3 regions of the Spirillospora sp. NPDC047418 genome follow, and region 2 is predicted to be linked to each of the others. Evidence: riboswitches for the same ligand, from Rfam matches in the RefSeq annotation. Region 2 holds a riboswitch; each other region holds the start of a gene.
What was found. A riboswitch is a leader RNA that binds a small molecule or an ion and turns the genes downstream of it on or off. The one in region 2 is predicted to bind cyclic di-AMP.
Positions count from the first base shown of each region.

Region 1: linked by a shared signal. The riboswitch ahead of ABZ806_RS23205 (CHAP domain-containing protein) and the one ahead of ABZ806_RS11145 (CHAP domain-containing protein) in region 2 are both predicted to bind cyclic di-AMP.
Region 3: linked by a shared signal. The riboswitch ahead of ABZ806_RS22665 (C40 family peptidase) and the one ahead of ABZ806_RS11145 (CHAP domain-containing protein) in region 2 are both predicted to bind cyclic di-AMP.

Region 1 covers NZ_JBEYTW010000038.1:4,458-9,065, reverse strand. Annotated here, with positions in the region: gene ABZ806_RS23220 (hypothetical protein) at 1-13, shown strand, start outside; gene ABZ806_RS23215 (DUF302 domain-containing protein) at 147-551, shown strand; gene ABZ806_RS23210 (C40 family peptidase) at 1,113-2,297, opposite strand; cyclic di-AMP (ydaO/yuaA leader) riboswitch at 2,670-2,816, shown strand; gene ABZ806_RS23205 (CHAP domain-containing protein) at 2,818-3,825, shown strand; gene ABZ806_RS23200 (DUF6153 family protein) at 4,062-4,442, shown strand; gene ABZ806_RS23195 (DUF305 domain-containing protein) at 4,515-4,608, shown strand, end outside.
Region 2 covers NZ_JBEYTW010000013.1:101,721-106,328, reverse strand. Annotated here, with positions in the region: gene ABZ806_RS11150 (RNA-guided endonuclease InsQ/TnpB family protein) at 1-1,082, shown strand, start outside; gene ABZ806_RS11145 (CHAP domain-containing protein) at 1,024-1,860, opposite strand; cyclic di-AMP (ydaO/yuaA leader) riboswitch at 1,872-2,011, opposite strand; cyclic di-AMP (ydaO/yuaA leader) riboswitch at 2,166-2,366, opposite strand; gene ABZ806_RS11140 (C40 family peptidase) at 2,857-3,903, opposite strand; gene ABZ806_RS11135 (NYN domain-containing protein) at 4,075-4,608, opposite strand, start outside.
Region 3 covers NZ_JBEYTW010000036.1:33,488-38,095, reverse strand. Annotated here, with positions in the region: gene ABZ806_RS22690 (anti-sigma factor) at 1-254, shown strand, start outside; gene ABZ806_RS22685 (VldE C-terminal domain-containing protein) at 335-607, shown strand; gene ABZ806_RS22680 (BlaI/MecI/CopY family transcriptional regulator) at 1,146-1,520, shown strand; gene ABZ806_RS22675 (hypothetical protein) at 1,517-1,756, shown strand; gene ABZ806_RS22670 (hypothetical protein) at 1,750-2,157, shown strand; gene ABZ806_RS22665 (C40 family peptidase) at 2,195-3,238, opposite strand; cyclic di-AMP (ydaO/yuaA leader) riboswitch at 3,242-3,390, opposite strand; gene ABZ806_RS22660 (M56 family metallopeptidase) at 3,494-4,429, opposite strand; gene ABZ806_RS22655 (BlaI/MecI/CopY family transcriptional regulator) at 4,434-4,608, opposite strand, start outside.

The sequences.
Region 1 (4,608 bases), on a different contig from region 2:
TCCAACAACTTGACGACGGTCGGAACCACCCGTGGTCACGCCAGAGGGCACGTAGCACCGCCCACCCCCGGGCGCGGCTCACCAGCAGCAAGCCGCTGGCCACCGGTGGATGCTGCATTCGTGGTCGTCATCAGTGGACGAATGACATGGAATACGCGCGCACCACCACCCTTGACCTTCCCTACGACCAAGCAGTTCCCCAGGTGAAGGAAGCCTTCGCCGACCAGGGATTCGGCACGCTCACCGAGATCGACGTCCGCGCCACTCTTAAGAGCAAGCTCGGCGAGGACATGGAGGACTACCTCATCCTTGGTGCGTGCAATCCCCAACTCGCCCACCGCGCTCTGGACGTCGAGCGTGAGATCGGTCTGCTGCTTCCGTGCAACGTCGTCGTCCGCGCTCTGCCTGAGGGCGGGACTCTGCTGCCGCTCGATCCAGGCGTCATGGTCGCCGTCCCCGAGCGGCCCGAGTTGCGTCCGGTCGCCGATGAGGCCGGACAGCGGATCCAGGCCGCTCTCGACACGCTGACCAGCCGAACCGGGCAGGGGTGAGGTCCGCTACGGGTGGGCGCCGGCACGGCACTGAGGCCGAGGCTGGGTGGAGCGGCCCGCAGCCTTGGGTCACTCCGGCCGCTGAGGGACGGCCGTGCCGCTATGGGAGAGGGGCGCTCGACCCGCCTCGCCACGAGGGCGGCGGGAGTTCGGTCGTCGGCCGCCGGGCTTCAATGCCGGCCCCGCGCCGGCAGGCGCCGGGGGCTTGTCCCGCCACATCCACAGCACCGCCGCCAACGTCACCACCGCGACCGGGACAATGACCGCCAGCACCGCGATCCGCACCGACCGCGAAGCCCTGACCGCCCGCCGTGAGCGTGACTGCCGTGTGCGTGGTTACCGCCCATCTCTGGCCGCTCCTTGCCGCTGTTCGCCGTCCTCCGCACTGGCCCGTGCCGATGAAAGGGTCACCACCTGACGCTCACCGGCGGCAACAGGGAGCTAATGCCGAGACCATACACATCTGGTTCTTCGCTTGAGCGCCAATCCCCTAGCGCATCCTGGCCGCGCTCGAAACGCTGACCAGCTCGGCTGGGCAGGGTGAGATCCAATTCCAACCTGTCAGCCCGCCAGCCGGGCGGCGAGGCGCGGATTGATGCGGATCGCCCCTTGGAAGTTCCTGAAGTAGACCGGTTGGATGCGCACGACGGTGCCGCGCCTCGGTGCGGCGAGCATCTTTCCATCGCCGAGGTAGAGCGCGATGTGGGAGATGTATCCCGGGGCGGTGGGGTCGTGGGCCCAGGTGAGCAGATCACCGGGCCGGGCCTTCTCGAACGGGATCCGCCAGCCGGCCTTCGCCTGGTCGTCGGCGACCCGCGGTAGCCGGACACCGGCCTTGCCGAAGGCATACTGCAGGATTCCAGAGCAGTCGTAGCCGCCCTCGGCGTCCGACTCCCCGCCCCAGACGTACGGCATCCCGAGCTTGCTCTCGGACGCTTTGATCGCCGTGCGGATCTGGAGTGCGGTCAAGACCTGACCGCGAGCGTCCGGGAGCTGGGCACCTGCGCCCGGGGAAGTCCCGCTCTTGGTGGCGAGGGATACGACCTTGGACCCGCGCGGTACGAGCCTGCGCACGCTCCGCGTGAGCTTCGTCAGGTCGCGCTTCCCGGCGCTGATGAGCAGCGCATTGCCTTCCGCCATGCCCAGGGTGCGTGCGGTTGGACGCGAGACCACGGCGTCGACCTCACCGATCCCCATCGTGGCGAGCGCGCCGACTCTGAGGCTGGTCTTTCCAGCGGTTCCGTCGAGCGCCGCTTGGCTGCCGAGGGACACCCCGCCGTCGGTCCCCAGTGCGAAGGAGACCGCGATGTCACCTGCAGCGACGTTGCGCCAGAGCGCGTCCGATTCCGCGGTGGGTTTCGGTGTGTAGCGCCGGAAGGTCGAAGGATCGACGCCGAAGACGGTCACGGACTTGCCCGCGAGACGGCCTTGTGCCGCATCGACCGTCTCGACTCCGCGTACGCCTTTCATCTCGGCGATCTTGGCGATCGCCGAGGGCGGGAGAGGTCGTGGTGCGGCCACGAGCAGGTGCGGCGCGAGCCGCGACGTCAAGGGGGCGACGAGCCCTGCTGAGGACGGTTCGGGACGCCCCGCCGCCAGGAACCGGGCCGCACCGGCCTGCGCCACCGTGGCCGGAGGCGCTTGCGATGCCGAGCGGACGGCCAGGACCGCCACGTCCGCGGTCAGTGTGGTCACCGCCGAAATGCCGATCACTATGGGAACCGTGCGGCCGCTCGGCTTGAACACCCGGACCTCCCGCAAGGTTCGCGTACCATCTCCTACGATGCGTCGGAGGTGACGATAGCCGCCATGCTGCGTCGACGCCAGCCGCCGGCCACGATCAAGTAGCCGCACATCAACTAGGGCTACTACCTTCAATAGTAGCTATGACGGACCGCGAACGGCCGGTTCAGCTCTACTGGCCGTGTCCGCCCGACAAGTCGGCAGGTGCATGCAAGTCGTCCTGAACAGGCAGTACTGACACTCGACGATGCGCGGAGACACCGGCCCGCAGGCAGCTGATCCGTGGTCGGCTTTGACCTCGCGTTGCCATCTCGGCGAACGTGCTACTACATTGCATCGTAATCGGTTCGTGATCCACTCCCCGGCCTGGGGGGCGCGGACCGACCGCCTAATCCCGATCGGCGCGCCAGCGCCGCGGGAGCCGGGGACCCACTGTTCCTGGGGTGAATCCGCCGCGCGCGGTAGGGCCTGCTCCTGGCCCGAACCCGTCAGCTAACCCGGCAGGCGGAGTCAAGGAGAACCGATGGATCCCGTAGGTGCGAAGCTGCTGGAAGTAGCCAAGAAGGAACTCGGATACCGCGAGAAGGCCGGCGGCTACACGAAGTACGGCGACTGGTACGGCAAGACCTACGAGGGCGGTGACGACTACTACGCCACCGCCCCCTGGTGCGACATGTTCCTCGCCTGGGCCGCCACCGAGACCGACACACAGGACTGGGCGGGCGAGTTCGCCTCCACCATCCAGCACGCCGAGTGGTTCAAGAAGAAGGACGCGTGGGGCACCAAGCCCGAGCCGGGTGCGCTGGTGTTCTTCGCCTGGTCCGACTCCAAGGACATCGACGCCATCAGCCATGTCGGCCTGGTGGAGAGCGTCAAGGGCTCGTCCCTGCGCACGATCGAGGCCAACACCGACGGCGTCTACCTCAAACGGAAGACGCGCGACGTCAGCGACGTCGTCGGCTACGGCTACCCAGGCAAGGTCAAAGTGGCGGGCAAGCCGCTGCCGGGAACCGAAGACGAGACGAACTACGTCCCCAAGCACGCGGCTCCCGCATCCGAGTCCAAGGGCGCGGAGGCGACGCGCCCCGAAACGGCGGTCACCTCTCAGGGCGCGAGCCCGAAGGCGGCCGGCGACCAGCCGCTCGTCCAGCCGGACGTCCTGCTGGGAGGGCTGCTGTCCATCGCGGTCTGCGGTACGGCCGCGCTGGCGGCGGGCAAGTCGATCGCTGCTCGCGTTCCGGCGGAGCCGCCGATCCGTGTGCGGAAGCGCGGCAAGCACCACAAGCAGCCGGTGGAACTGCCCGCGGACATCACACCGGCGGGCCTCGATGCGTCCGAGGCCGGAACCGCCGCCATGCCGGTGATCTCGGCCGCCGTCGCCGCCGAGGCAGAGGATCGCGAATTCTGGAGCCGGGTCTCGACACTGCAGGACGACGAAGATCTGGCGTTCTGGGACACCCTTTACATCGATTTGGAGCCGATCCGCTCGAACACCTCCGACCGCACGATGGCCGGTCGTTGTGGCCGATGACCGAGTCGTGGCCTCTGACCGAGGCGATCCCGATTGAGCCGGGAGCGTGCCGGGAGACGTATGTCCTGGTCAGGGAGGCGCCTTGGCGGATCACCGGCCATCCCTCGCTACCATGGGCGTGGCAGAGCAGCGCAGGGAGAGGAATGGCCGGCGGTCTTCCGGGCGGACGGTCGCTACGGGGTATGGAACGGCAGGTGGGGTAGCTGAACCGGTCACCGGAACGGTGCGGGCAAGCCATGAAGCTGCCGTTCGGCCTGCTCATGTTGCTCTGCGTCCTGGCGATGCACGGCTTCCAGGCATCGCCGAGCCCCACCGAAGCGGCGGGCGTCCCGCTGACGGCGATGAGCATCGGGCACGAGGCGACGCCATCCTCGTCGAAAGCCGTCCATCAATCCTCGGGCGAGGACCAACCCGGTGATCATCACCAGGATCATCCGGGCGGTCAGGTCTGCCTGGCGATACTGTCCATGATCTCCTTCCTCGGAGCGATCGTCGCCCTGTTCGTGCGCGAGCCGGTGATCGTGGCGAGGCGGATCCTGACCAGGATCCGAATCCTTCTCGTAGGACGGCCTCCACCGAGGCCGTCCCTGTACCGCCTGAGCGTGCTGAGGCTGTGACAGACCGGCGGCGTCTTCGCGGGCGCCGGGCTCCCCGAAGTCACAGACACTCGACACGAAAGGTCCACCACCATGAAGCGCGCACTCGCGCTCGTCGCCGTCCCCGCCCTGGCGATCAGCCTGGCCGCCTGCGGCGACAACGACTCCGACAACGCCAAGGCCCCGA
Region 2 (4,608 bases):
GGGATCGCTGCCGGTGGGTGTGGAATGAATGCGTCGCCCAGTCGAAGGCCGCGCATCGGGCGGGCGCCACGTGCGGGCCCGCGCAACTGGACAAGATGTTGACCGGGTGGCGCGCCGAGAAGTCCTGGCTGCGCAAGGGGACGTCGGTGCCGCAGCAGCAGACCCATCCGCGACTTCGGCCGATCACGGGCCAGGGCGCTCAAAGACATCGTCGAAGGTTTGCCGGTCCGGCAGCGGGCGGGGATGCCCCGGTTCAAGAAGCGGGACCTGACCGATCCGACCCTCAACTACACCCGCCGCGGGTTCCGACTGCGGGACGGGCGCCTGCACCTGGCCGGGGGGCATTGTGGCGGGGGTACGCCTCGTTCGTCGCGACGGCGCGGGTGGAGCCTCTGCCGGCCACCGGACGGGTCCTGGGTGTGGACTGGGGCGTGACCGAGACCGCGACGACCACCTCGGGCGACCACGACCTGCCGCACTCCGAGCACGGTAAGAAGGCACAGGCGCGGCTGGCGCGCTACCAGCGGCAGATGGCGCGGCGCCGCGCCCCCACGGGCAAGAAGCAGTCCAAGGGGTATCGGCGGGCGCGGAAACTGGCGGCCAAAACGCACACGAAGGTCGCCCGACAGCGCCGGGACGACGCCCGCAAGTGGGCGAAGAAGGTGATGCGCGACCATGACGCGGTCGCGGTCGAGGACTTCCGCCCCAAGTTCCTCGCCAAGAGCACGATGGCGCGCAAGGCCGCCGACGCCGCGATCGGCGACACCAAGAAGGCCCTGATCGAGATGGGCCGCAAACACGGCCGAGACGTCCGCCTGGTGGGCCCGGCGTACACCACGATGGACTGCGGCGACTGCGGCGACTGCGGCGCGAGAGCCAAGCACCGCCTGCCGCTGTCCGAGCGCATCTACACCTGCACCGCGTGCGGGACGTCCCGTCCCAGGGACAAGAACTCCGCGCGCGTGATGCTGGTCCGGGCGGGAGGGGACCCGAACGATCCCCTCCCGCCAGGGAGGGGAGCAGTCAAGACTTGTAGTCGGGGTACCCGTAGCCGACGATGTCGTCGGCGGAGCGCTTCTTGATCTTGACGGCGTTGCCGGTGTTGCCCTCGACCGTCTCCACGGTGCCGTCGTCGATCTTCTTGATCACCATGCCGACGTGCCTGATGCGCGAGACGTCCTTGCTGCCGTCCCACGCGTAGAAGACGATCGCGCCCGGCTTCGGCTCGGTGCCCCAGCGGCCGTGCTGCTGGAACCACCTGGCGTGCGCGACCGTCCAGGCGTCGCTGCCGACCTGGTCGGTGAAGCCGATCTGCTCGCCGACCCAGGAGACGAACATGTCGCACCACTGCGCGCCGCTGTAGCCGCCGATGGAGCCGCCGTCGCGGGCGACCGTCTCCTGGGCGCGGGCCGTGCTCATGTACCACTTCTGGAACTTGGTGTCGCCGCCGCCGTCCTCGGTGATCCCCACCTGGGACTTGGCGATCTTGATGGCCTCCGCGGCGGTGGGCCGGGACTCCCCGGACTTCTGGGGAGGGGCCTGCCGCGGCTCGTCCTTCGCGTCCTTCTTGGGCGCCGCCTTGGACGTACTGCGCGGACCGTCCTTGGAGGAGCCCTTGGACGAGCCCTTCGACGACTCGTGCGACGGGCCGCCGCCCGCCTTCTTGGCCGCGGTGACGCCGGCCGCCGCGGCGGTCGCCGGGGCGGGCCCGAACGGCAGGACGGACGCCTGCGCGGTGGCCGCGGCGGTGCCGAGAACGGCGGCGCCGACGATCACGCCGCCGGTCGTCCGCCAGGTGATGGACAGGGAGCCGGGCTTGCGGTGCTTGCCCGGGGTCTTCTTGCGATGCGCGCCTGGCACGGGGGGATCTCTCCTCGACTTCCATGCCGCCTACCGGGTTAGCTGACGGGTTCGGGCGTGGAAGCCGCCCTACGGCCGCCCATGGGCAGGCCGATTCACCCCGAAAAAGGACACAGTGGGTCCCCGGCTCCGCGTCCGGCGCGCGTGTGCGCGGCCGTCGGCGGACTCGGCGGTGACGTGCCGCGTGCGGGCACGCCGGTTCGGATGGGTCTCCGCCGGACGGTCGCGTCCGCGGAGGGCAGGGGTGTTCCGGGCGTGGCCGTCCGATGGGCGGCCACGCCCAGGAAACGCTGCGGAACTCACTCCTTCGCTCTTCCAGACGCCTACCGGGTTAGCTGACGGGTTCGGGCGTGGAAGCTGGCCCTACGGCGGGCTCCACCGGAACGGGGCCGGTAGAGGCGCACCGATTCACCCCGGGTGCCGGAATGCCCGTCCGGGAGGTGTCCCGGACTCCGGCGGTGTGGGTCCCCGGTTCCGCGCTGAGGCGGATTCGGCGCTGCCGCTGCGATCCTGGGGGCGAGATGGGGCCCGGCGCGGGACCTGTCTCCCGCGTGCGAACGAGCGGCGCTGATGTTGTGGGCGGACGGCCCGTTGCCGGGAGCGTCCGGAGCCTGGCCCGGAGATCCGCCGTGGACGCGCTCTCAGCGCCATGCACGCTGCGGGCGTGCACACGGTGGCCGGACCGGCCGCGGTCCACGACGGGACCGCTGCGGCACCGTTCGGGTGCCGCGGGGCGACGCGTGGAGCGTGCCGCCCGGGGGGAGCGGCGCGTGGCTCGCGCCGCCTGACACGCGGCGGCTGGATGCGCCGCGTGGGACCGAGGCGCCTGGTGGGTGCCGCGGGGCCGCGGCGCCTGGAGGGCGCCGGGGTGGTGACAAGGTACCAAAGCCCCAACAGAAGGCAAACCCCCCCAAAATCAACAACGGACCAGGTCAACCCTGGTCCGTTGCCGATGAGAACCCTCAGGCGCCCCTCAGCGGAGCGCCCGGCGGGGCGTCAGGGACGCCCGGCGCCGTAGTAATTGCTCAGGTAGTAGCCCGAGGTGATGCTGACGACCGTGACGGTCTTGCCGCTGCTGGGAGCGTGGATCATCTTGCCGTTGCCCACGTACAGGCCGACGTGGCCGAGGCCGCTGAAGAACACCAGGTCGCCCGGCTGGAGGTCGCTCTTGGCGACCCGCTTGGTCGCGGCCCACTGGGAGTTGGTGGTGCGGGTGATGTTGACGCCCGCGGCCGCCCACGCCTTCATGGTCAGGCCGGAGCAGTCCCACTGGTCCGGTCCCTCGGAGCCCCAGTGGTAGGGGTCCCCGTACTGGGCGTAGGCGAAGTCGATCGCGGTGCGGGCCGAGCCGCTGGCCGGGCCGTTGTAGGTGGCGCCGCCCCCGCCTCCGCCGCCGGAGGACGACGTGCCGCCGCCGAGGCTGCGCACCAGCGCCTTCTGCTTCTTGACCTTGTCGTTGAGTTCCTTCTTCTTCTTCGACAGCTCGTCCTGCTTCTGCTTCACCTCGTCGTAGGCCGCCTTGGCCTGCGCCTGCTCCCGGCGGAGCCGCTGGGCGGTCGCGAGGAACTGGGTGAGCTGGGAGCTGCGCTCGTGCGACAGGTGGGAGAAGACGGCCGCCTGGTCGAGGATCGCCTGCGGGTCCTTGCTGCCCACGAAGCCCGTGACGTCGGCGGAGTCGCCGTTCTTGTAGGCGGCGGCCGCCATCTGGGCGATCTTGGAGCGCTGCTCGTCGAAGGTCGCCTGCTCCTGCTTGGCCGCCTTCGTCGACATGCTGTACTTCTTCTTGGCGACCTTGAGCTTCTCGTTGTTCTGGTTGTACTTCTCGACCTCTTGGTCCATCTGCTCGTTGAGCTTGTTGAGCTTCTTCTGGGCCTGCGCCTTGGTCGGCTTCGGCTCGGCGTGCGCCGCCACCGGGACGTAGGTCAGGGAGGCCGTCAGGCTCAGGGCGGCGACGGCCGCCAGGCGTCGGGAGGCGGCTCTGCTCGCCAGGCCGCCTCTCCGGTCGCGCCCCTGTGCTGGTGCCCCGATGAGATCTTTGGCCACGGTCGGTCTCGCCCCTCTCGTCCACGACGTCAGCCGACGACACTAGCGACGGGCAACAACCGTCACAACCGATTCGTCACTCTTTGATTGACATCGGCGATCATTGTCTCTTTTTTGTGACATTCTGATCACGGGGAGCGACCCGTCCCTTATCGGGGCCTTATGGGTTCCTTATGACCGGCCCAGCCGCCGCAGCAGCAGGGTGGAGGGGCACGGCCGGGCCTGCGCGCGGCGGGCCGCGTCGGCGACCTCCCGGTCCGACGACACCACCACGACCGGACGGCCCGGCGGCTCGGCCCGCACCAGCTCGCCGATCAGCTCGTCCGCGGTCTGGCCGGGGGCGCTGAACTTCACCCGGACGCCGCGCGGCGCCACGATCGCCACCGGCGCGTCCAGCTCCGCGCCGTCGAACACGCATGTCACCTCGGCGCGGGTCTGCGCCGCCAGCCCGCCGAGCCCGGACACCAGCCGGCTGCGCTGGTCCGAGAGCGGCAGCTCGCCGTACCCGGTCTTCGTGACGTTGTAGCCGTCCACCACCAGGTGCACCTGCGGCAGGGCCAGCAGCCGGTCGAGCAGCTGCGGGTCGCCGTCGGACAGCGCCCGGCCCGGGACCGCGCGCTGCGCCGCCCCGCCGACCATGTCGGCCGGGCGGCCGATCGTGGAGGGCAGCGCCAGCTCGCGGCGGACGCCCTGCGCCGCGTCCAC
Region 3 (4,608 bases), on a different contig from region 2:
TGGACAAGGCAGTGATCACCACGTCCCGGCTCAGGCAACTGCCGTCGGCGAAGACCTACCAGGTGTGGTTCCTGGCCCCCTCCGCCGCCCCGCGCCCCGGCGGCGTCCTGCGGCCGCCCGCCGGCCGCCCGTCCCGGCCCATCATCGCCTCCGGGCTCGGCAACGCCCAACAGATCGGCATGACCATCGAACCCGCGGGCGGCTCCCCCCGCCCGTCCGGCGCCCCCTTCCTCACCCTCCCCCTGATGCGATGAACGAGCGGAGCCTCCGCTCACCTCGCGATCCGTCCCATGGACGTGAACCGCCGCGAAGAGTCGGCCGGACGGGACGCAAAATGACCGACTCCAAAGACGGTCAGCTCGCCCAGGCGGAGGAACAGCGGCGCCGGCCCGGCGTCACGCCCCGCATGCGCAAGATCATGCTGGAGATCGACCAGAAGTTCGGCCCGTTCCCCACGATTGGCTGCTACCGCCCTGGAGACCCGCAGGACCACGGCTCCGGACGCGCCTGCGACTTTATGGAGAGCATTGCCGGCAGGATGCCGACCGCCTCGCCGCGGAACCGCCACCGCCGGCAGCGTGTGGCGGATCACCAAGAACGTCACTGAGGCGCGGCGACGAGCTGGACGGCCCGCCGGACTTCTGGCAGCGCGTTCTGGCGGTCAGAACCGGTGCAGACACCTCCGCGCCTACTTGATGCATCGATCTACGAAGCCTGGTAGTAGATGCCATGGAGGGCGGACGACGACGATGCAAGCCGAGCGCATGACGGACGGAACGGCGGGGCAGTGGCATCACCAAATGCTCACCGAACCGGCCTCGGCCGCGCCCAGCGGCGAGATCTGGCTCAGGTCCGGGGGACGGCTGGCGGTCGCCGACCTGATGCCCGACCGGACGCGGTCCGCCGGCCCCCCCCGCCGACAGCTTCTGAACGATTCGGGATCCACGAGAGCGGACGGATCGATCGCAGCGCCGGCTGGTTCTCCCGTTCGACGCTCCAGACTCTGCGCGAGACGACGGCCACCGGGGAGTTCTGGGGGACCGCCGAGCCGAACTGATCTCCGCGCGGGCCAGCGAGAGGGACCTACTATGGGCTGTAGTATGCGGAGCCGATCCAGCAGGCGTGACGTCGGAAGGCGGTAGATCATGGCCGGGCAGCGCTTCGGCGACCTGGAGGCCGCGGTGATGGACCGGATGTGGTCCTACGGCCGCCCGGCCAACGTCCGCGAGGTCCTTGAAGACCTCCAGCGCGAGCGGTCGATCGCCTACACCACGGTGATGACCGTTATGGACAACCTGCACAAGAAGGGGTGGCTGCGCAGGAAGCGCGTGGGGCGTGCGTACGAGTACGAGGCGGTGGCCTCGCGGGAGGGCTACACCGCCAAACTCATGCGCGAGGCGCTCGCGACCAGCAACAACCAGGCCGCCGCGCTCGTGCACTTCCTGTCCGACCTGTCACCGGAGGAGAGCAGGGCCTTGCAGGCGGCGCTCAAGGTCGTGCAGCCGCGGGACACCACGTGACCGCGGCCGCCACCCTCCTCGCCTACGCGGCACTACTGGGAATCCTGGGGCCCCGGCTCATGCGTGCCCGCGGCTGGGCCGACCGTGCCCCGCGGCTCGGCGTACTCGCCTGGCAGACGGCCGGGGCTTCCGTTATGGCGGCGGTGGTCCTCGCCGGCCTGATGCGGGTGGTGCCGATCGTCCGGACACCGCACGGCCTGGCGGCCTGCCCGGACGCCACCGCTGTGTCGTGCTGAGCACTGGGGCGCTCGAACCGCTTCCTGAGGATCAGTTGTCCGCGGTCCTCGCCCATGAACGCGCGCATCTGGCGGGCCGCCGCGATCTCGCCATCAACCTCGCCGTCGCGTTCGGCCGTGCGTTCCCCGCCTTCTCGCACCTCACGACCCCCTGTCCCGTACCGGACGTCTCACCGGCGGCGTCGGCGCTCTGCTTGCGACGCTGCCGCTGGCACTCGCCGCCAACCCGGCCATCACGGCTCTCCTTGAACGCCACTGCCACTTCCCGATGTAGCGGCGCGACCCGTACCGAGCCGGGCGTCGCTACGGAACTGGTCGCCATCGGCCCCCCAAGACCTCCAGCTGGGGAGGCTGTAGGAGAGGCAGCCAAAGGACGTCCCCGTCACCCCAGGGGTGGGTGACGGGGACGCGGTACCGGGCCGCTCAGGGCGGCGGTGGTCAGGCCACGCGGACGCCGCCGGCGAACGGGCGGCCGGAGATCGAGCTGATCTTGACGACGTCGCCGGTCTGCGGGGCGTGGACCATCTTGCCGTTGCCGATGTACAGGCCCATGTGGTGCAGGTCGCTGTAGAAGAAGACCAGGTCACCGGGCTTCAGGTGGCTCTGCGAGACACGTGTGCCGGCGGTGAACTGGCTCCCGGTGTAGTGGGGGAGGGTAATGCCGACCTGGGCGTAGGCGTACAGGGTCAGTCCGGAGCAGTCGAAGCCCTTGATGTTGGCGCCCTGCGCGGTGCCGTAGGACGGGCCGGACGCGTTGCCGCCGCCCCACGAGTACGGAACGCCGCGCTGGCTCAGGGCCGCTCTGACCGCCCCCATGGCCTTGGCCGAGGCGCCTCCGGGATCCACGTTCGGGGCGGGACCCGCGTTGGTGCGAGCGCCGGAGCCGACACCGAGTTTGGTTTCGACCTTCTTCAGCTTGGTCTGAAGTTCCTTGCGCTTCTTCTTCGCCTCGCCGGTGAGCTCGCGCACCTGCTTCGCGCGCGCTTCGGCCGACTTGCGGGATCGTTCCGCGGACTGCATCGTCTGCAGCAGGTGAGCGACGCGAGTGCTGTCCTGGCGGGCGAAGTAGTGGAGCGTGGCCGACTTGTCCAGCACGGCCTGAGGGTCGTCCGCCGATGCGAACGCGACCGCCGGGTCCGCCGGCCCGTTCTTGTAACTGTCCGCGGCGAGCTTGACGATCCGATCCCGGGCCTCGTCCAGCGCCTTCTTCTGGCGGACGGCGTTGCCCTCGGCCACCTTGGCGGCACGCTGCGCCTGCTGCAGGCGCACGCGCAACCCGTTGTACTGCTCGCTGAGCTTCTCCGCCTCGTCGGCGAGCTTCTTCTGCCGGGCGGTCAGCTCTTTGCGGGTCGGCTGGGGCTCGGCCCAGGCGGGCGGGGGAGCCACGAGCGTCGCGGAAACGGCGATCGATGCCGTCCAAGCCGTGCCCGTGATGAGCCGGCGGCGGATCGGCCTTCTCTCTCCGGCAGCTCGTCGCTGCATGCACTGTCCTCTCCAGTACGCCTACCGGGTGAGCTGCCGGGTTCGGGCCGGAGTCGCCCTACCGCTCATGGTGAGCGGATTCACCCCAGATGGAGAACGGTTCCCCGGTTCCTCGGACGGCGTGGGGCCGCGGGATTCGGCGTGGCCACCGCTGTCCCCGGCGGGGACACCGGACGATGGCTCCTACGGAGCGTAGGAGATAGTGGCCTCATTCGCCACCCAAGTGGCCGAATACGACAAACCGCCTCGGCCGTCTCAGCAGATGTCGGACAACTGCACGATGGTCGCGGCGGCGACCAGGAGGGGCGTGGCGACGGCGACGGCAACGAAGGCGGAGGCGGCCGCCCGGACGACCCGGCGCGGCTTCACCACCTCGGCGGACTCCAGTCGCAGCACTCTCTCCGTCAGCGCCCCCGTGGAGGGCCCTGCGGCGCCGAGGGCGCCCGCCACACCCGGCGTCGCCGCGAGCCGACACAGGGCGTCGACGAGCGTGCGCCTGCCGCAGGCTCGGGCCGCCGCGTCGTCCGCGGCCATCTCCAGCAGCAGTGGCAGGGTCTTCTTCGCCCGGCGGACAGTCGGCAACCAGGGCAGGAGTGCGTAGGCGAGGTCGAGCATGAGCAGCATCGTGTGGTGCCGCTGACGCAGGTGGGTTCGTTCATGGACGAGAACCGCGCCGAACTCTTCGGGAGTGAGGGTCTCCTGCGTGCCGGTGCTGACCACGATCGCGCGCTCCCGGGCGGGCAGCGAATACGCCACGGGGATGGGGTGGTCGAGGACGAGTACGTCGTCGTGCCGTCCATGCTCCTTGGCGACGAGCCGGAGCATCTCCCAGTGCCGGCGCCGGTGCCGCACGGCTCGTCTGAGCCGCGGCAGGCTGCGGGCGAGCCTGGAACAGCAGGCCGTCAGCAGCGCCAGGCTCGCGGCGGCCGCCATGATGATCGCCTCGTCACCATGGTGGGGCAGGCAGTTGCGCAGCCACTCCAGCAGACCGTGGCCGGGCGCCGGCGGTGACAGCAGCGCCACCGCGACGATCCCGATGTCGGCGATGAAGGTGCCGGCCAGCGCCGCGAACCAGCAGGCGATGGCGATCCCCGGATGCGCGGCGGGGCGGCGGAGTCGATCGAGGGCGGGCCCCGCCAGGCAGCCCAGCAGGACCGCCGTGGACACCAGGCTGATCACGAGGTAGATCACGCCGTCATGCCCCCTGGTCGTCGGACGTCCGCCGGCGCAGGGCGTCCAGCAGGTGGCGCGCGTCCTCGGGCGGGACGGCTTCGGCGAACCTCGCCAGGATGCTCCCGTGATCGTCGGATTCGGTGAGCGCGTCGAGCATCAACTCGACCGCGTACTCCTCCCGCGCGCGGGTGGGGGCG